3 regions of the Escherichia marmotae genome follow, and region 2 is predicted to be linked to each of the others. Evidence: predicted binding sites of a transcription regulator. Region 2 holds the regulator's gene; each other region holds the start of a gene.
What was found. Region 2 encodes LexA, which represses DNA repair genes until DNA is damaged. Its sites were predicted from a motif close to TNCTGTATGTACATACAGNA; they were not measured.
Positions count from the first base shown of each region.

Region 1: the regulator LexA is predicted to act here: its motif matches at 6,212-6,231, upstream of C1192_RS03655 (metal-dependent hydrolase).
Region 3: the regulator LexA is predicted to act here: its motif matches at 1,288-1,307, upstream of sulA (SOS-induced cell division inhibitor SulA).

Region 1 is NZ_CP025979.1:675,522-682,724, forward strand. Features, by position in the region: gene celF (6-phospho-beta-glucosidase) at 1-417, shown strand, start outside; gene chbG (chitin disaccharide deacetylase) at 430-1,188, shown strand; gene katE (catalase HPII) at 1,330-3,591, opposite strand; gene cedA (cell division activator CedA) at 3,774-4,037, shown strand; gene tcyP (cystine/sulfocysteine:cation symporter) at 4,083-5,474, opposite strand; gene C1192_RS03655 (metal-dependent hydrolase) at 5,607-6,197, opposite strand; gene hxpB (hexitol phosphatase HxpB) at 6,361-7,029, opposite strand; gene C1192_RS03665 (YniB family protein) at 7,176-7,203, shown strand, end outside.
Region 2 is NZ_CP025979.1:3,608,229-3,615,431, forward strand. Features, by position in the region: gene malM (maltose operon protein MalM) at 1-391, shown strand, start outside; gene ubiC (chorismate lyase) at 571-1,068, shown strand; gene ubiA (4-hydroxybenzoate octaprenyltransferase) at 1,081-1,953, shown strand; gene plsB (glycerol-3-phosphate 1-O-acyltransferase PlsB) at 2,166-4,589, opposite strand; gene dgkA (diacylglycerol kinase) at 4,760-5,128, shown strand; gene lexA (transcriptional repressor LexA) at 5,238-5,846, shown strand; gene dinF (MATE family efflux transporter DinF) at 5,919-7,203, shown strand, end outside.
Region 3 is NZ_CP025979.1:1,385,958-1,393,160, reverse strand. Features, by position in the region: gene ompA (porin OmpA) at 1-401, opposite strand, end outside; gene sulA (SOS-induced cell division inhibitor SulA) at 757-1,266, opposite strand; gene sxy (CRP-S regulon transcriptional coactivator Sxy) at 1,484-2,113, shown strand; gene yccS (YccS family putative transporter) at 2,076-4,238, opposite strand; gene C1192_RS07430 (YccF domain-containing protein) at 4,248-4,694, opposite strand; gene helD (DNA helicase IV) at 4,817-6,871, shown strand; gene mgsA (methylglyoxal synthase) at 6,903-7,203, opposite strand, start outside.

The DNA.
Region 1 (7,203 bases), 1.7 Mb from region 2:
GGTGGGGCTTATTACTCAGACGCGGCGTGCGAGGTGATTAACGCTATCTACAACGACAAGCAAACGGAACATTACATTAATATCCCGCATCATGGGCATATTGATAATATTCCGCCTGACTGGGCGGTAGAAATGACCTGTACGCTGGGTCGCAATGGCGCGACGCCACATCCGCGAATTACCCATTTTGATGACAAAGTCATGGGGCTGATCCACACCATTAAAGGCTTTGAAATTGCCGCCAGCAACGCAGCACTTAGCGGTGAATTTAACGATGTGTTACTGGCGCTAAACCTTAGCCCGTTGGTGCATTCCGATCATGACGCAGAGTTGCTGGCACGTGAGATGATTCTGGCGCACGAGAAGTGGCTACCAAACTTTGCTGACTGTATTGTAGATCTCAAAAAAGCACATTAACCGGGGCTGATTATGGAACGCTTACTGATTGTTAATGCAGACGATTTTGGCTTAAGTAAAGGTCAGAACTACGGCATTATCGAGGCCTGTCGCAACGGGATTGTCACGTCGACGACGGCGCTGGTAAATGGTGAAGCCATCGACCATGCGGTGCAGTTGAGTCGTGATGAGCCGAGCCTGGCCGTCGGGATGCATTTTGTCCTCACCTTGGGCAAGCCGCTAACTGCAATGCCCGGTTTAACCCGCGAAGGCGTGTTGGGGAAATGGATCTGGCAACTGGCAAAAGAAGATGCTTTACCACTGGAGGAAATTGCTCAGGAACTTGCCAGCCAGTATCTGCGTTTCATTGAGCTGTTTGGGCGCAAACCTACCCATCTTGATAGTCATCATCATGTGCATATGTTCCCGCAGATTTTCCCGATTGTGGCCAGGTTTGCCGCTGAAGAGGGGATTGCGTTGCGCATCGATCGTCAGCCAGTATTTAACGATAGTGATTTACCGGCTAAATTGCGCAGTTCGCAGGGCTTCAGTAGCGCATTCTATGGTGAAGAGATCAGCGAGTCCCTGTTCCTGCAAGCGGTGGATGATTCCAGTCATCGCGGTGAGCGCTCGCTGGAAGTGATGTGCCATCCGGCGTTTATTGATAATACGATTCGCCAGAGTGCTTACTGTTTTCCACGGTTAACGGAGCTGGAAGTGTTGACATCAGCATCGTTGAAGTATGCCATTGCCGAGCGAGGTTATCGGTTGGGTAGTTATCTTGATGTGTAGGTAATGTTGTTTTGCCGGATGTAGCGTAAATACCTTATCCGGCCAGCAAAGTGTCGCAATTTCAATATATTATGAATTATTACGCTAGACCTGATAAGCGCAGTGCATCAGGCAAAGGCGGCGCAACTGCGCCGCCTATATTCAGGCAGGGATTTTGTCAATCTTAGGGATACGTGACCAGACGCGGTGCGCCGCTATCAGAGTCAGTAACTCATTCATAAAATTGCCGTCAGCTCTGTCGGCTTCAACAATCCCTTCTTCACCCTGGTCATCGACCTTGATTGTTGCCTTGAACTTGCGTGCATCTCCCGTCAGGGCTATCGGTTTAAGGTGTTTATAGGCTTCCATCAGGTAGTAGTTTGCGTCGCCGTTGTCTGCGATATCCGCGATATTGCCGCATGGGACAATAACCGCATCAACCGTCAGTGAGGGGGCTCCAGCAAAGGTAGCGGCTATTGGCAATACTGTACCGTCATCTGCTGTCACTTCTCCCATCCGTGAATAAAGCAGTTTGGCATGAACGCCTTTAGCTTTCAGCGCCTTGAGCATTTCCAGAAGGTCTGCCGATCTCACCTCATCATTAAGCAAAATCGCGACCACACGGCCTTTCACATCCCCATCCGGAATGGCATACAGACTTAACGCAGGATCTTTTTTCAGCCCGTTCACGTCCGGTGGTGGCGTAATGTTCAGTTGGTCGTCTGTCAGTGCGATACCGAGATTTTTTGCTACCGCTTGCGCCAGGTTGAGATCGATATGCGCTAGCTGGTCAACAACGCGCTCACGAATATATGGGCGTACAACTTTACTCAACTCAAAGCTGAAAGCATCGATAATATGGCGCTGTTCGAATGGTGTCTGGCTTAACCAGAACAGGCGCGGATGGGAATAATATTCGCCAAACGATGGGCTACGCTCGCGCACCTTATTGCCTTCTACGCGCTCCTGATAGGATTCAAAACCTCCGCGTTTCGGCCCCGGCGGTGTTTCTCGCGGCCAGTTATCGTTGATCGAATTCGGTTCGTAGTTTGCTGGGTTAGTGTCGATTCCCATCCGATGCATGCCGTCACGCTGGTAATTGTGGTACGGGCAGGTTGGGCGGTTAATTGGAATTTCATGGAAATTCGGCCCGCCAAGACGGCTGATTTGTGTGTCGGTGTAGGAGAACAAACGCCCCTGCAACAGCGGATCGTTGGTGAAATCCAGACCGGGGACAATGTGTCCAGGATGGAAAGCCACTTGTTCATTTTCGGCAAAAAAGTTATCCGGGTTACGATTGAGCACCATTTTACCGATGCGCTGAACGGGGACTAACTCTTCCGGGATAAGTTTTGTTGGGTCAAGCAGGTCGAAGTCGAATTTGAATTCATCCTCTTCCGCAATCAACTGGAAGCCAAGTTCATATTCCGGGAAGTCGCCCGCTTCAATCGCTTCCCACAGTTCGCGACGGTGGAAGTCCGGGTCTCGCCCCGTCAGTTTCTGCGCCTCATCCCATACCAGCGAGGCTTTACCTGCCAGTGGTTTCCAGTGGAAACGCACAAAGGTTGCTTTACCTTCGGCGTTAATCAGGCGGAAGGTGTGAATGCCGAAGCCTTCCATTGTGCGATAACTGCGGGGGAGCCCACGGTCTGACATCGCCCACATTACGTTATGCAGGGTTTCAGGTTGCAGGGAAACATAATCCCAGAAAGTGTCGTGGGCGCTGCCTCCCTGTGGGATCGCCCAGTGCGGCTCCGGTTTTACCGCATGAACAAAATCGGGGAATTTGTGTGCATCCTGAATAAAGAAGATCGGCGTGTTGTTGCCAACGAGATCAAAAATACCTTCTTCGGTATAGAACTTGGTGGCGAAACCACGGATATCACGCACGGTATCTGCCGAGCCAGCGCCTCCCTGAACGGTAGAGAAGCGCACAAATACCGGAGTGATTTTGTTCGGATCAGACAGAAAATCGGCTTTGGTGATGTCGCTCAAGTTTTTATACGGCTGGAAATAGCCGTGAGCAGCAGAACCGCGTGCGTGAACAATACGCTCCGGGATGCGTTCGTGGTCAAAGTGAGTGATTTTCTCACGCAGAATAAAATCTTCCAGCAGCGTAGGCCCACGGCTACCGGCACGCAGGGAGTTTTGATCGTCGGCTATGCGTACGCCCTGATTGGTGGTCAGTGCATAATTCTCGCTGCCTTTACGCACATCTTCCAGGGAATTTATTTTTTCATTACGCGTATCCGGCGCTTTCAGGCTACCTGGCGCAGTAGGTTGCGCACCAGGCGGGGTCGGTTCAGCCGCTGGACGATGAGAGCCGTCCTCAGGTGCCAGTGAGTCCATTCCGGGTTTCGCTTCGCTCGAATCGTGCAGGGGGGACTGGTGCTGATGTGGGTTCTTTTCTTTATGTTGCGACATTGAACTCGTCTCCTTATTTCATTGCTGAAAGGGCCGCTGTTTTGGTCAAAAAACCTTCTAACTATAGACCACCAGGGGGATCTCGCTCTGGAAGTGGTGCCAGAGAAGGTTTTTGGGAATGTACGCAAAGCAGGACGGACGGGGGCTAAATCGGCTAAACTACAGTTTTTCTGATTTTTAATATGCGTTTAGTGAAGCCAGTAATGAAGAAACCGCTACGTCAGCAAAACCGCCCGATTATTAGCTATGTTCCGCGCACAGAACCCGCGCCGCCAGAACATGCGGTTAAAATGGATTCGTTTCGTGATGTCTGGATACTGCGCGGCAAGTATGTGGCGTTTGTCCTGGTGGGGGAATCATTCCTGCGCTCACCGGCGTTTAGCGTACCGGAGTCGGCCCAGCGTTGGGCAAATCAGGTGCGGCAAGAAAATGAGATCGAAGAATAAATAAACGCCTGTCGGATGACAGGCGCTTTGCGTTATAAACCAGGATTAACGGTGTGCCAGCTCGGCGTCGTCTTCGCTGTCCAGAATGGACTTATCGGTTTGCTTCAGCCACTGGCTGGTCAGCGTACCTGCGGTCATTGAGCCGCTAACGTTCAATGCAGTTCGGCCCATATCGATAAGCGGTTCAACGGAGATTAGCAGAGCCACCAGCGTTACCGGTAAGCCCATTGCTGGCAGAACAATCAACGCGGCGAATGTCGCACCACCACCAACACCTGCAACACCGGCTGAACTCACCGTGACGATACCGACGAGTGTCGCAATCCACACTGGATCCAGTGGGTTAATGCCAACTGTAGGCGCAACCATCACCGCCAGCATTGCCGGATACAAACCAGCACAGCCGTTCTGACCAATGGTCGCACCGAAAGAAGCGGCGAAACTGGCAATGGATTCAGGAACACCCAGACGACGCGTTTGCGCTTCTACGTTCAGCGGAATAGACGCGGCGCTGGAGCGACTGGTGAAGGCAAACGTCAGTACTGGCCATACTTTACGGAAGTATTTCAGCGGGCTTACGCCGTTAATACCCAGCAGAATGCCATGTACCGCAAACATAATGATAAGACCCAGGTAGGACGCGACAACGAAGCTACCCAGCTTAATGATGTCTTGCAGATTGGAACCGGCAACGACTTTGGTCATCAGCGCAAGCACGCCGTAAGGGGTCAATTGCATGACCAGGCGAACCAGTTTCATCACCCAGCTTTGCAGCGTGTCGATAGCGGTTAAGACGCGTTCACCTTTCGGCGCATCATCTTTCAGCAGTTTTAGCGCGGCGACACCAAGGAAGGCGGCAAAAATTACCACGCTGATAATTGACGTCGGATTGGCACCAGTCAAATCGGCAAACGGGTTTTTCGGGATAAAGGACAGAATGAGTTGCGGAACACTTAAGTCTGCAACTTTACCAACATAGTTGCTTTCGATAGCGTTCAGACGCGCCGTCTCTGCGCCACCCTGAACCAGACCTTCAGCAGTCAGACCAAACAGGTTGGTCACCAGCACACCGACCAGCGCCGCAATCAGCGTGGTAAACAGCAGCGTACCGATGGTCAGAAAACTGATTTTGCCTAACTGAGATGCGTTATGCAGGCGAGCAACCGCGCTCAGAATAGAGGCGAATACTAACGGCATGACGATCATTTGCAGTAGCTGAACATAGCCGTTACCGACAATGTTAAACCACTGTACAGAATCTTTAAGTACCTGGCTGTCAGAACCATAAATGGTGTGCAGAGCAAGGCCAAAGACCACGCCCATCACCAGACCCACCAGCACTTTTTTTGCCAGACTCCACTGTTTGTGGCGAGTCTGGGCCAACGCAAACAGCAGCACAACGAACACCACGATGTTCGCAATTAATGGAAAGTTCATCCCCGTTCTCCTGATCTTATTATTTCTATCACTGTGTAACAGTCATAGTGTTGTCGCAAGATTAACAGAACTGTGAGCTGGCTCTTATATTCAAATGGAATTGCTTATTCCAGAAAGACGGTTTTTGCCGCTTTAATATTCAACCTGATGCTTAATAAGGCGATGAAACTGGATCTGCAAGGTATTGATCATTTCCGATGACCAACGCACGGCACTGTTTTCGGGCAATGAATGGGGCATCCACACCGACCAGACAAATAATGCCATGCAGAGAAAACGTTCCAGTTGATTGCCTTTTTGTGGCACCAGAATTGGCAGGCGGAAGCGCCAGCGACATGGCCAGAGGAGGGGAACGCCAGCCGGTGTCAGCATATCGGCAAGGATATGGCTCAAATAACCCAGCACCATACCTTGCAAAGCATCAGCCGGAATAAACCAGCTTTCCGGAACTTTAAGATAAAAGGTCGCCAGCAACGCAAAGACCGCCAGCAGACTGTGGGTAAATCCACGGTGTCCAAATGCCCGGGCAATGGGTTTTGATATCCACTTTAATCGCTGCCCAAGAAACGATTTTGGGTGGTCGATGTCCGGTAACAGACACGTTAAGATTGCGGAAGGGACAATATGCCACCAGTCACCCTGTGCCAGCACGGGCGTTAGTTCGGCATTTTTGGCAAATACCGCGCAAGCAATAGAAAAAAGAAGGTGACCTTCCGCCGTCATGATAAAACTCACTAAACTGTCGATACGTACAGTATAGGATTTTTATACAGTGTGCGGAAGTGGTGACGGTGTAACTCTTTATCACAAAATGATGATAAATCCGCCAGTTGAATAAAAATTCAGATAAAAAACCAGGGGCAGTGATGACACTGCCCGATTTTTATTAGCCGAGGAGGTCTTCCGCGGTGAGTTCGGTGAGAGATGAAAGCTTCACGTTTGCCAACACAAAACGTGGATCATTTTGCGCTTCTGGCGCAGGAACGACGATGGAACGCATACGGGCTGCTTTAGAGGCGATCATACCGTTTACAGAATCTTCCAGCGCCACGCAGGCCAGCGGATCAATACCCAGCTTTGCTGCGCAGTCGAGATACACTTGCGGGTGCGGTTTGCTGTAAGGCAGTTTTTCTGCGGAGGCGAGGGCATCGAAACTGTCACGTAAGTCAAACATGGTCAGCACTTTTTCCAGCATATGTAACGGCGACGCAGAGGCCAGGCCAACCAATAAACCGTGTTCTTTGCACAGCGCAACGGCCTCACGCACACCAGGCAGTAATGGCCGAGTCTCTTCAACCAGTGAAATGGCACGAGCAATAACCCGTTCTACCACTTCCTGACGACCCGGCCCACGCCACGGTTGTCGGGCGTACCACAGATCAACCACCATATCGATGCGTAAACCTAAGGTGTCCGGTAGCTCGTTACGACGGGAGATGTCCACCCCCAGGCTTGCCATCACATCCAGTTCGGCTCGATCCCATAAAGGTTCAGAGTCGATAAGTAATCCATCCATATCGAAAATTGCAGCAAGAATCTGTCGCGGGGTTGACATTACAACCTCTCCTTTAGAGCATTAAGTGTAAGGTATTAAGCAGTGCTTATGATTAAGCGCCTATCATATCGCCTTTAAAGAATGGGCGAAAACAGATATCTACAGGTAAACTAAGTGAATCGACGCGTCTTAATCAAGGAGAACTCATGACGTATCAACAAGCTGGACGCATTG
Region 2 (7,203 bases):
GGCAAAAGCCTATGCCAAAGGCGTTGGTAACTCGGTGCCGGATATTCCAGATCCGGTTGCCCGTCATACCACTGATGGCTTGCTGAAGCTGAAAGTGAAGACCAACTCCAGCTCCAGCGTGTTGGTAGGGCCGCTGTTTGGTTCTTCCGCTCCTGCTCCGGTTACGGTAGGCAACACGGCAGCGCCAGCCGTAGCTGCGCCTGCTCCAGTGTCAGCGAAGAAAAGCGAACCTATGCTCAACGACACGGAAAGTTATTTTAATACCGCGATCAAAAACGCTGTCGCGAAAGGTGATGTTGATAAGGCGTTAAAACTGCTTGATGAAGCTGAACGTCTGGGATCGACATCTGCCCGTTCCACCTTTATCAGCAGTGTAAAAGGCAAGGGGTAATTACGCCCCACAGTGCTGATTTTGCAACAACTGGTGCGTCTTCTGATGCACCTTTTTTTTCTCTCCCTTGGTGATTGTTGCGTTATTGTTGCGTATTAGATCACTTAATATGCTTTACATCTCCCGTTAACGCTTTTCTGCGATACAATGCCTTTACGTTATGTAACGGAGAGTTCGGCATGTCACACCCCGCGTTAACGCAACTGCGTGCGCTGCGCTATTTTGCAGAGATCCCTGCGCTGGAACCGCAACTGCTCGACTGGTTGTTGCTGGAAGATTCCATGACCAAACGTTTTGAACAGCAGGGAAAAACGGTGAGTGTGACGATGATCCGCGAAGGGTTTGTCGAGCAGAATGAAATCCCCGAAGAATTGCCGCTGCTGCCGAAAGAGTCTCGTTACTGGTTACGTGAAATTTTGTTATGTGCTGATGGTGAACCCTGGCTTGCCGGGCGTACCGTCGTTCCTGTGTCAACGTTAAGTGGCCCTGAGCTGGCGTTACAAAAATTGGGTAAAACGCCGTTAGGACGCTATCTGTTCACATCATCGACATTAACCCGGGACTTTATTGAGATAGGCCGTGATGCCGGACTGTGGGGACGACGTTCCCGCCTGCGATTAAGCGGTAAACCGCTGCTGCTGACCGAACTGTTTTTACCGGCATCACCGTTGTACTAAGAGGAAAAAAATATGGAGTGGAGTCTGACGCAAAATAAGCTGCTGGCGTTTCACCGCTTAATGCGTACGGATAAGCCAATTGGCGCGTTACTGCTGCTCTGGCCAACTTTGTGGGCGCTGTGGGTGGCGACACCAGGTGTTCCCCAGCTCTGGATCCTGGCGGTGTTTGTTGCTGGCGTCTGGCTAATGCGCGCCGCCGGTTGTGTAGTGAATGACTATGCTGACCGTAAGTTTGACGGTCATGTTAAGCGCACGGCAAACCGACCGCTTCCCAGTGGCGCGGTGACTGAGAAAGAGGCGCGCACACTGTTTGTGGTGCTGGTGCTAATTTCGTTCTTACTGGTGCTGACGCTGAATACGATGACCATTCTGTTGTCGATTGCTGCGCTGGTGCTGGCATGGGTTTACCCATTTATGAAACGTTATACCCATCTACCGCAAGTGGTGCTGGGCGCGGCGTTTGGCTGGTCGATTCCAATGGCTTTTGCCGCAGTGAGTGAGTCAGTACCGTTAAGCTGCTGGCTGATGTTCCTCGCCAATATTCTCTGGGCGGTGGCTTACGATACTCAGTACGCGATGGTTGACCGTGACGACGACGTAAAGATTGGCATTAAGTCCACGGCAATCTTGTTTGGTCAATACGATAAGTTGATTATCGGCATTTTGCAGGTCGGCGTACTGGTACTGATGGCGATTATTGGCGAGTTAAATGGCTTAGGCTGGGGATATTACTGGTCAATTCTGGTAGCGGGCGCGCTGTTTGTTTATCAACAAAAACTGATTGCCAACCGCGAGCGTGAAGCCTGCTTTAAAGCGTTTATGAATAATAACTATGTTGGCCTGGTACTATTTTTAGGGCTGGCAATGAGTTACTGGCATTTCTGATGATGTAAAAAAAGTCGGATGATTATGGACTGCACCTTAATCAGTTGGGTGTCCAACTTTTGGGGTGCAGTCCATTATCCGGCTTTTTTCTGTGAAAAGCTGCCTGATGCGCTGCGCTTATCAGCTCTACATAACACATCGCAATTTATTGAATTTGCAGGTCATGGTAGGCCAGATAAGGCGGTTTCGCCGCATCCGGCAACGCTCACCAATTACCCTTCGCCCTGCGTCGCACTCTCAATCGTCAAACGCACATCGGATGTAATCAACTCCGCCAGCAACTGGTACACCTTCATCGTCTCTGCCGGTTCGGCGTCGCCGCTGTCGCTGATATACCCTTCATCACGCAGCGTCAGCACCAGAGAACTGAACACCGCTTTGTCGAAGAACTCCGGTGCGTTGATGCCGTGTAGCACAGAGAGACGTTGTGCCACGGTGCGGCTCTCTTTTTCCAGCGTACCGCGGTTGATTGACGGGTTGGCGCTCAGCAGCCAGAAAGTGATGGCATAACGTTGCAGCGTTTCGCGCGCACCTGCGGCAAGCAACTGAAGCGTGCGGGAATGCGCCGGGTTGATATGCAATTCATCATCTTGCAGCGTAATCAGCCCCTGACGTTGCATTTCATTCGCCAGCGCATCAATCACACCCGGTAATTCGTCGCGATCCCAGCGTAGGAACAGCTCTGCTTTCAGCATTGGATACAGCACGTTAACGTGCTCCATCAATACGTCGCGGGAGATGTGGCGATGCTGCGTTACAATTGCCGCCATCAGTGAAGGCAGAACCAACATATGCGCAATATTGTTGCGATAGTAGGTCATCAGCACCGCTTGCTCACGCGGCAGAATGATGATGTCACCGATGGTGTCTTTCTCGACTTCAAACTTGTTCATCTGCAGCGCGTGATCGATAAGCTCACTGGCGCTGGCTGAAGGCACCGTTGAATCCGCGGAGTAAGGCACGTTGCGCATCAAATCGAGATAACAGTTGAGTTGTTCGGTTAACTGCTCGCGGGTGAGTGAGCGCTGACGTGACGCCAGAAGCGCAGTACAGCACAGGTTCATGGCGTTTGCCGCCCCTGCGTTGTTAATGCGTACCATCAGATCGGCGGCAATGTTATTCACCGTCGGCGTTAACCAGGCTGGACGCACCGCTTCGATGGGGTCGATTGATTCGCGCCAGTCCGGCACATGCTGGTTGAGATAGGTCATCAACGGCATTGGTTCACCGAAGTTGACATAGCCCTGTCCAAGATTACGCAGTTTGCTTAAGCCGCGCAGCATCTGTGGCAGGCTCTCTTTCTCTTTCGTCGCGCCGCGCAGTTCTTTGGCGTAAGTCCCCACTTCCATGACGTGTTCATAACCGATGTAGATCGGAATCAGCGTAATCGGGCGTGTACCGCCACGCAGCATCGCCTGAATGGTCATCGACAGGGTGCCGGTTTTTGGATCAAGCAGACGCCCCGTTCGCGAACGCCCACCCTCCACAAAGTACTCAACGGAATAACCACGGCTGAACAGTTCACCGAGATATTCGCGGAAAACTGTGGAGTAGAGTTTATTGCCTTTAAACGTACGGCGAATAAAGAACGCACCCAGACGGCGGAAAATCGGCCCGGCAGGCCAGAAGTTCAGGTTGATCCCAGCGGCGATATGCGGCGGCACCAGCCCCTGGTGATAAAGCACGTAAGAGAGCAGCAGGTAGTCCATGTGACTGCGATGGCAAGGCACATATACCAGCTCATGACCGTCGTGGGCCAACTGGCGAACGCGCTCGGCGTTATGGACGTTGATGCCCTGATAAAGCCGGTTCCAGGTGAAGCCCAGAATACGGTCAGTCAGGCGGATCATCTCGTAAGAGAAGTTCGCCGCAATCTCTTCCATCAGCGCAATAGCGTTTTGCTGCGCTTTTTCATGGAAGATTTTTTTGCTGCGGGCTTCATCTTCTACCGCTTTGGCAATGGCGCGGGAGGCAAGTAGCTTATTGAACAAGTCCTGACGGGCAGGCAGGCGTGGACCCACGGCAGCAAGGCGCTGGCGGGCAAAGTGCATACGTGCCACGCGCGCCAGTTTCTGGGCGATAATTTTATCCGTGCCGTGTTCATCAGCCATGCGACGCAGCGAAACTGACGGCGAGAAACGCACAAAACTGTCGCGACCAAGCCACAGTACGGCGAAAAATTTCTGCACGCCGTTGAGTATACGCAACGGTGGGTTTACTTCGCCTTTTTCGCGCCCCGGCGCACGACCAAACATCACCGATACCGGTACCATCTGCACATCCAGATTCGGGTTGCTGCGGTGCAGGTCGAGATAATCGTGGAACAGCTTAATGGATTCTTCTTTTGGCGTGTAATAGGTGAAAACACGCGGCCCGCCGTGAATAAACACATAGCGTGGCAGCAGCGTGCCGTCGATCTCCAGCGGCTCTAATGGGTCGGGCAGATCATGTGCCAGACACTGGGCGCGCAACGTCAGCAAATCCGCTTTTGAGTTGTACGGTAAAACGTACATAATTGGACGAGAGGTATCGAGTCCCAGTTCCGGGGCAGGATCTGCCGGAATAGACTTGCTTTTTACCAGGATGCTTAATGGTAAATTCAGTAATTTGTAGTAAATTCGTGGCCAGCCGGACATAAACGATGTAAAGCCTCTGGTTAATAATGCAAATGCGCGGCAAGGATAGCAGAAAGTCATGGGAAATTCTGTGGTATCCGCTCATGTTTCGCGCGGCGTTATGCAAACCCGAGTCATCGGATTTAACGGTACACTGATATTGACGCTCATAATGTAAAAAGGTTCTTTCAATGGCCAATAATACCACTGGATTCACTCGAATTATCAAAGCTGCTGGCTATTCCTGGAAAGGGTTACGCGCAGCATGGATCAACGAAGCGGCATTCCGTCAGGAAGGCGTTGCGGTATTGTTGGCGGTGATCATCGCCTGCTGGCTGGATGTGGACGCGATAACCCGCGTACTGCTTATTAGCTCCGTCATGTTGGTCATGATCGTAGAAATTCTCAATAGCGCCATCGAGGCCGTAGTTGACCGTATTGGCTCCGAATACCATGAGCTTTCCGGGCGAGCGAAAGATATGGGGTCCGCGGCGGTGTTGATCGCGATTATCGTCGCAGTGATTACCTGGTGCATCCTGTTATGGTCGCATTTTGGATAACCCTTCCAGAATTCGATAAATCTCTGGTTTATTGTGCAGTTTATGGTTCCAAAATCACCTTTTGCTGTATATACTCACAGCATAACTGTATATACACCCAGGGGGCGGAATGAAAGCGTTAACGGCCAGGCAGCAAGAGGTGTTTGATCTCATTCGTGATCACATCAGCCAGACAGGTATGCCGCCGACGCGTGCGGAAATCGCGCAGCGTTTGGGGTTCCGTTCCCCAAATGCGGCTGAAGAACATCTGAAGGCGCTGGCACGCAAAGGCGTTATTGAAATTGTTTCCGGCGCATCGCGCGGGATCCGTCTGTTGCATGAAGAGGAAGAAGGGCTGCCGCTGGTAGGCCGTGTGGCTGCTGGTGAACCGCTTCTGGCGCAACAGCATATTGAAGGTCATTATCAGGTCGATCCTTCCCTGTTCAAACCGAATGCCGATTTCCTGCTGCGCGTCAGCGGGATGTCGATGAAAGATATCGGCATTATGGATGGCGATCTGCTGGCAGTGCATAAAACCCAGGATGTACGTAATGGTCAGGTCGTTGTCGCGCGTATTGATGACGAAGTTACCGTTAAACGTCTGAAAAAGCAGGGTAATAAAGTCGAACTGCTGCCAGAAAACAGTGAGTTTAAACCGATTGTCGTTGACCTTCGTCAGCAGAGCTTCACTATTGAAGGGCTGGCAGTTGGGGTTATTCGCAACGGCGACTGGCTGTAATATATCTCTGATACCGCGATGCCGCCTGGCGTCGCGGTTTGTTTTTCATCTCTCTTCATCAGGCTTGTCGGCATGGCATTCCTCACTTCATCTGATAAAGCGCTCTGGCATCTCGCCTTACCCATGATCTTCTCCAATATTACCGTTCCTTTGCTGGGGTTGGTTGATACGGCGGTTATTGGTCATCTTGATAGTCCGGTTTATCTGGGCGGCGTGGCGGTTGGTGCAACGGCGACCAGCTTTCTCTTTATGCTGTTGCTGTTTTTGCGTATGAGTACTACCGGGCTTACTGCACAGGCTTTTGGTGCTCAAAATCCTCAGGCATTAGCGCGGGCGCTGGTGCAGCCGTTGCTGTTGGCGTTGGGGGCTGGGGCGTTGATTGCTCTACTGCGTACGCCGATTATCGATCTGGCGCTGCATATTGTTGGTGGTAGCGAAGCAGTGCTGGAACAGGCGCGGCGCTTTCTTGAAATCCGTTGGCTAAGCGCCCCGGCGTCGCTGGCGAATCTGGTGCTGCTTGGCTGGTTGCTCGGTGTGCAATATGCCCGTGCGCCAGTGATTTTGTTAGTGGTTGGCAATATCCTCAACATTGTGCTGGATATCTGGCTGGTGATGGGACTGCATATGAACGTGCAGGGCGCAGCGCTGGCGACGGTTGTTGCAGAATATGCGACGTTGCTGATTGGTCTGCTCATGGTACGTAAAATCCTCAAACTGCGCGGTATCTCCGGCGAAATGCTGAAAACAGCCTGGCGAGGAAACTTCCGTCGCTTACTGGCGCTTAACCGCGACATCATGCTTCGCTCATTGCTGTTGCAACTCTGCTTTGGCGCAATAACGGTTATTGGCGCGCGGCTGGGGAGCGATATTATCGCTGTTAACGCGGTTCTGATGACGTTACTCACCTTCACCGCCTATGCGTTGGATGGCTTTGCCTACGCCGTTGAAGCGCATTCTGGTCAGGCGTATGGCGCGCGTGACGGTAGTCAATTGCTGGATATCTGGCGCGCAGCGTGCCGCCAGTCAGGTGTCGTGGCACTGTTGTTTTCTGTAGTTTATCTGCTGGCAGGGGAACACATTATCGCGTTGCTGACCTCGTTAACCCAAATTCAGAATCTGGCCGAGCGTTACCTTATCTGGCAGGTCATTTTGCCGCTGGTGGGAGTCTGGTGTTATCTGCTGGATGGCATGTTTATTGGCGCAACGCGCGCCGCCGAAATGCGAAACAGCATGGCAGTGGCAGCGGCAGGTTTTGCACTTACGTTACTCACATTGCCGTGGTTGGGTAATCATGGGTTGTGGTTGGCATTAACCGTCTTTCTGGCTCTGCGCGGGCTTTCTCTGGCGGCTATCTGGC
Region 3 (7,203 bases), 2.2 Mb from region 2:
CCACCAGGTACGTTAGCCTTGGTGTCCGCACGCCATACCATACCACCCAGACGAGTGTAGATGTCCAGATCGTCAGTGATTGGGTAACCCAGTTTAGCGGTCAGTTGAACGCCCTGAGCTTTGTATGCGCCATTGATGTTGTCGCCTTTGTACGGCATACGACCTAACCAGTCGTAACCCATTTCAAAGCCAACATACGGGTTAACCTGGTAACCACCAAAAGCACCTGCACCCAGTTGGTTTTCGTGGGTCGGACCATTGTTAGGAATGAAACCAGTGTCATGGTACTGGGACCAGCCCAGTTTAGCACCAGTGTACCAGGTGTTATCTTTCGGAGCGGCCTGCGCTACGGTAGCGAAACCAGCCAGTGCCACTGCAATCGCGATAGCTGTCTTTTTCATTTTTTGCGCCTCGTTATCATCCAAAATACGCCATGAATATCTCCAACGAGATAACACGGTTAAATCCTTCACCGGGGATCTGCTCAATATTAACTCTACCGATATCTTCGGCTTATGCCGAGCACCCCTGGCGATGTAAAGTCTACAACGTAGTTGAAAACTTACAAGTGTGAACTCCGTCAGGCATATGAAAAAAAAGATTTGTATAAGGTACGTTTAACCTTTTTTGTTAACGATAATTTACAGCATAAAATCGCGGAAACCGCTTCAGACAAGCCTCCGCAGGGAAAATGAGCCATGAGTGAAATCATCAGCCGGACGCTAAAAAAAGTTCCAGGATTAATCCTAAATTTACTTAATGATACAAATTAGAGTGAATTTTTAACCCGGAAAGTTGTCTCGTGGCGTGAGAGGATGCGCTTACTGGACGCATAATGAACCCCATTGCGTTACCTTCATTGGCGGCATCCACAAGTTCAGCATGTTCTTCTTCTGTCAGATCATCTGCTAACCAACCGATCACCACGCTGTAATTTCCTGTGCGTAATGCGCGAACCATTGATTCCACTGTGTGGCAAGGGGAAAGCTGGTTGATCTGCATCACTTTCGTTAAAGGTAGTCCAGCAGCCTGAACCCATTCACGACTCAATTTTTGTTGTGGCGTTAACCATAACTGCCAACGCGATTGTTGGCCGAGTTGTTGTAATAATGGCAAAAGCAAGAGTTGCGTCATCATGGGCTGATCTTCGCGATAGACAACTTCACTAATTAGCCCAGCTGTAGTGTTTTCCGTAGAGACACGCGCGATTTTGCTTGTTGCGGATGAGAACAACGAAGAACGATGTGCATAGCCTGAAGTGTACATAATCAATCCAGCCCTGTGAGTTACTGTATATATATACAGTACACTCGGTGACAACAAAGATCAACCCTATTTTCGGAAAGTGCCTCGCAAATATTGTCGTTGGTGGCTGGAAAACATAAATTAATCTTGCCCCTTGAGAATAAGTTGCCTATTTTCGTATTTAACGGATCCGTTAATGTGAATCATTCTTTTATATTATGATTTTAAAAGGAATTTTATGAAAAGCCTCTCCTATAAGCGGATCTATAAGTCACAGAAATACCTGGCAACGTTGGGCACAATTGAATACCGATCATTGTTTGGTAGTTACAGTCTGACCGTTGACGACACGGTATTTGCGGTAGTTTCTGATGGTGAGTTGTATCTTCGGGCTTGTGAGCAAAGCGCACAATACTGTGTAAAACATCCGCCAGTCTGGCTGACATATAAAAAGTGTGGACGGTTCGTTACTCTCAATTACTATCGGGTTGATGAAAGTTTATGGCGAAATCAACTGAAGCTGGTACGTCTGTCAAAATATTCTCTCGACGCAGCGCTTAAAGAGAAAACTACACGTAATACCCGGGAAAGACTGAAAGATTTGCCCAATATGTCTTTTCATCTGGAAGCTATTCTCGGGGAAGTGGGGATTAAGGATGTACGGGCGTTACGTATACTTGGGGCGAAAATGTGTTGGTTGCGGCTGCGGCAGCAAAATAGTCTGGTGACAGAAAAGATCTTGTTTATGCTTGAAGGCGCAATTATCGGTATTCATGAAGCAGCGCTCCCGGTGGCACGCCGCCAGGAGCTTGCTGAATGGGCTGATTCTATTACGCCAAAGCAGGATTTTCCTGCGGAACTTGAGTAATCCTGTGCTGCAGGCGGCCAATTTCTGGCAGTAATGCAATCAATAACCCGATTTGTTGTACAACTAGAGGCTCCTTGCTGTCTGCTCGCGGCTCAAGTTGCTGCATCCGTTGTTTCAGGCCTGCTAATGCCTGATTGACGCGTTCTTCATCGGCAGGTTGATGATGTAGCGCGTCATCAACGTAGCAAACAGCATCATCAAGAAACGCCAGAATTTCAGGATTAGTTAACTGCTCACGGTGTGCGCCGAGGGCTGAGATGTAGCTGGTGAATGTATGGTTGAGACACAGTAACCGGAACGCGTCTTCGCGAATTTGCGGTGTAACGTTCGGTTCGCTGGACATATTCGACACTACTGAAGCCAGCTCTGCATCGCGGTTGTGGGCATCGCGGCGGGCAATACGATACGCCAGACGGTTATCACGTCCCTGATGATATTGCTCGAGAATGGCATCGAGATAGCGGCAGTTGGCCTCGGTCGCGCGTTCAAGCATCCTGGGCAGATTGCGGAAACGCCAGTCTGGCCAGATGTAACTTACCGCTGCCCATGCTATGGCACACCCGATTAGCGTATCGATTACGCGTGGCAGCGCCACTTCAAAACCCTCACCCAGCAGATTGAAGCACAGCAGCACCAACAGCGTAATGAACATCGTTGCATGAGCGTATTGCACGTTACGGAAGGCGAAAAAGAGCACGCCGGTAATGACCAGGAGCACCAATTGCCCTTCCAGTGATGGAACAAACCACAGCACTGGAATACCAATCGCAATACCCACCAACGTACCAATAATCCTTAATTTCAGGCGGTGGCGCGTGGCGTTATAGTTTGGCTGGCAAACAAACAGGCTGGTCAGCAAGATCCAGTAACCGTGATGCATCCCGGTTATCTGAATGATGGCGTAGCCGACGCACAACACCAGTGACATCCTTACCGCGTGGCGGAAGAGGGCGGATTCCGGCGTAAAGTTACGGCTAAGGCGCAGCCAGATATCACTTAATCCGTGTGGGCTGTCGTCGGCAAGTTGGCTTTCAGTATCGTTATGCGGCATCGCCTGAGCTTGCTCTGATTCAATCGTCGCCAGTTGAGCATCAATGGCGCGTAAGTTTGTCAGCAGAAATCCCAACGTTTTTAGCAAATCAATCGGCGCACCGTTATCGCGCATTCGCTCAAGCGCTGCGTCAATGTGAGTGAAGGCGCGTTCAAAATGCGGGTCGTGTTGGTAAGGCTGACGCAGCAAAATACAGCGTGACAGTTGCTGGCAAGCTTGTCCCTGCATTGACATCAGCCGCTGGAAACGGAACAGCACGTCGCTGTGGCGAAAATGTTCCCGCAACGTTTGATATTGAATATGAGAAGAGCTGGCACGCTCGTGGATATCTTGCGCCACAAAGTAGTAATGTAATGTGCGACGCGTTCCCCGTTGACCACGATCGCCGCGTAAGCGAGTCAGCAATGAGAGCTTCGTCTGGTTCAGCGTCGCCATTAGTTGCCCGTTGGCGAGAGCCAGTTCGTAGAGCGGCGCCTGGCTTTCGTCTTCTATATCGGGATCGAACATGCGTGATTTCAGTTCCAGATAACGTGCCAGTTGTTCATAGCAACGCGCCAGATTGTCCTGCAATGGGCGGACAGGGAACAGCAGATGGCCGATAAGCGTCAGGATGTTGTACCAGACGGCTCCTGCAAGCAGATACATAGGCTGTTGATACCAGTGCTCATACAGAGATGTTCCCAGCATGGTGTAAATGGCTATCAACAACGCGCCAAAAGCGATAGTCGCGTAGCGTTGCCCCAGTCCGCCGAGCAAAATGAAGCCGCTGGTGGAGAGCGTTAAGCCAATGGCAAACAACCAGGGCCACGGGAACAACAGTTCTACCGAGGCCGAAGCGATAAAAAAGCAGAACAGCGTAATGATGAGGTTACGCAGACGTCCCGCCAGCCGGTCATCGAGATCGGTCAATGCCGCCGCAACCATTCCGAGTGTCAGCGGAATCGTCAGTTTTACATCACCCAGCCACCACGGAAACGCAGTAGTACCGCAAAGTGCGATAAAAATGCGGGCGTAATACAGCCAGGCGCTGTTCCAGGTATAGCGTTTGAGCAAAGGGCTTAGCATAAAGGCCATAAAATTAGATTATTCGAAACGGCGGCGCGCATTCGCTTCACGCGCAGCTTGAGCTGTTTCCACAGAAACTACGCGGCGACCTACCGGCCACAGTGCAATAGCGGCAATTTTAAAGTTCGCAATGCCGACAGGAATACCGATGATGGTGAGGCATTGCGCAATACCAGAAGCAATATGCATTAAGCATAACCACCAGCCGAAGAAAATCAGCCAGAAAATATTCAGTACGGTGCCGCCCGTGTTGAGCAACACATTTTTACCCGCCGGATTCAGTTCATCGACATGAATAGCTTCATTGCCGTAGGGCAACAACGAAAGTTTAGTGATTTCCCAGCAGGAACGAGTCAGCGGTAAGGTAAAAATCAGCACAATACTGACAAGGGTCGCTAACAACCAGGCCAGGGTAGTGGCGAATCCGCCCAGGACAAAGTTCAGAATGTTCAAAACGGTACGCATAAAACCTCGCTTTACTGTGGTTTTCAGTAATGGGCGGCAATTGTAACGTTTTTTTGGGCTGGAGCACGTTTTCTCTGACGGTTACACTGATAAGAAATAACATCGTGTGGATCTACAGAGACATGGAACTGAAAGCGACAACTCTTGGCAAGCGTCTGGCACAGCACCCTTACGATCGGGCGGTGATCCTCAATGCCGGGATAAAAGTTTCCGGCGATCGTCACGAATATCTCATTCCTTTCAATCAATTACTGGCGATTCACTGTAAGCGCGGTCTGGTGTGGGGCGAGCTGGAATTTGTGTTGCCTGATGAAAAAGTAGTGCGTCTGCACGGCACCGAATGGGCTGAGACACAGCGTTTTCACCATCATCTTGATGCTCACTGGCGGCGGTGGAGCGAGGAGATGAGCGAAATTGCGGCCGGCGTCTTACAGCAGCAACTCGATTTGATTGCCACGCGCACCGGCGACAATAAATGGCTGACGCGGGAGCAAACTTCTGGCGTACAGCAACAAATTCGCCAGGCTTTGTCGGCGTTACCGTTGCCGGTCAACCGGCTAGACGAATTCGATAACTGTCGTGAAGCGTGGCACAAATGTCAGGCCTGGCTGAAAGATATTGAAGGCAGTCGGTTGCAGCATAATCAGGCGTACACCGAAATCATGCTCAATAAGTATGCGGATTTTTTCCGTCAGGTTGAGTCTTCACCACTTAATCCGGCGCAGGCTCGTGCAGTTGTCAATGGCGAGCATTCGTTATTAGTACTTGCTGGCGCAGGAAGCGGAAAAACGTCCGTGCTGGTAGCGCGAGCCGGCTGGTTGCTGGCGCGCGGCGAAGCGTCTCCTGAGCAAATCTTATTGCTGGCGTTTGGCCGAAAAGCGGCTGAAGAGATGGATGAGCGTATTCGCGAACGGCTCCATACTGAAGACATTACCGCACGCACGTTTCATTCACTGGCGCTGCATATTATTCAGCAAGGTAGCAAAAAAGTACCGACAGTCAGCAACCTGGAAAATGATACTACTGCCCGTCATGAACTCTTTATTGCTGAGTGGCGCAAGCAATGCAGCGAGAAGAAAGCGCAGGCGAAGGGCTGGCGGCAATGGCTGACGGAAGAAATGCAGTGGTCAGTGCCAGAAGGTAACTTCTGGGATGATGAAAAATTGCAGCGTCGTCTCGCATCTCGCCTCGATCGCTGGGTAAACCTGATGCGGATGCACGGTGGTGCACAGGCTGAAATGATTGCCAGCGCGCCCGAGGAAATTCGTGACTTGTTCAGTAAACGCATCAAGTTGATGGCTCCCTTGTTGAAGGCGTGGAAAAGCGCACTGAAGGCGGAAAATGCCGTTGATTTTTCCGGTTTGATTCATCAGGCCATTGTAATCCTTGAGAAAGGCCGCTTTATCAGCCCGTGGAAACATATTCTGGTCGATGAGTTTCAGGATATCTCACCGCAGCGCGCCGCTTTGTTAGCGGCATTACGCAAGCAAAACAGTCAGACGACGTTGTTCGCCGTTGGCGATGATTGGCAGGCCATTTACCGCTTCAGCGGGGCGCAAATGTCGCTCACCACGGCTTTCCATGAAAACTTCGGTGAAGGCGATCGCTGTGATTTAGATACTACTTATCGTTTCAACAGCCGTATCGGGGAGGTGGCGAATCGCTTTATCCAGCAAAACCCCAGTCAACTGAAAAAGCCGCTAAACAGTTTAACCAATGGCGACAAAAAAGCCGTTACTCTGCTGGAAGAGAGCCAGCTTGATGCTTTGCTGGATAAACTGTCTGGTTATGCCAAACCGGAAGAGCGCATTCTGGTGCTGGCGCGTTACCATCATTTGAAACCCGTCAGTCTGGAAAAAGCGGCGACGCGCTGGCCGAAGTTGCAAATTGACTTTATGACGATTCATGCCAGCAAAGGGCAACAGGCGGATTACGTCATCATTGTTGGTTTGCAGGAGGGGAGTGATGGCTTCCCGGCTGCGGCGCGTGAGTCGATTATGGAAGAGGCGCTATTGCCGCCAGTGGAAGATTTCCCTGACGCCGAAGAACGGCGGTTAATGTACGTTGCGCTGACTCGTGCAAGGTATCGGGTATGGGCATTGTTCAACAAAGAGAATCCTTCTCCCTTTGTCGAAGTCCTGAAAAAACTGGATGTTCCGGTGGCGAGAAAACCGTAAGAAACAGGTGGCATTTGCCACCTGTGCAATATTATTTCAGGCGTTCCGCGAGATAACGCTGATAATCCGGGATCAGAATATCCACGGCGTCGTTGAAATGCGGCGACTGGATGATGAAATCTGCCGTTGCTACGTTGGTAGCGACCGGAATGTTCCACACTGTCGCCAGACGTAGCAATGCTTTCACATCGGGATCGTGCGGCACGGCGTTTAACGGGTCCCAGAAGAAAATCAGCACATCAATTTTCCCTTCAGAAATTAATGCGCCGACCTGCTGGTCACCGCCCATTGGGCCACTTAGCATGGCATTAACGTTCATTCCTGTTGCGCGG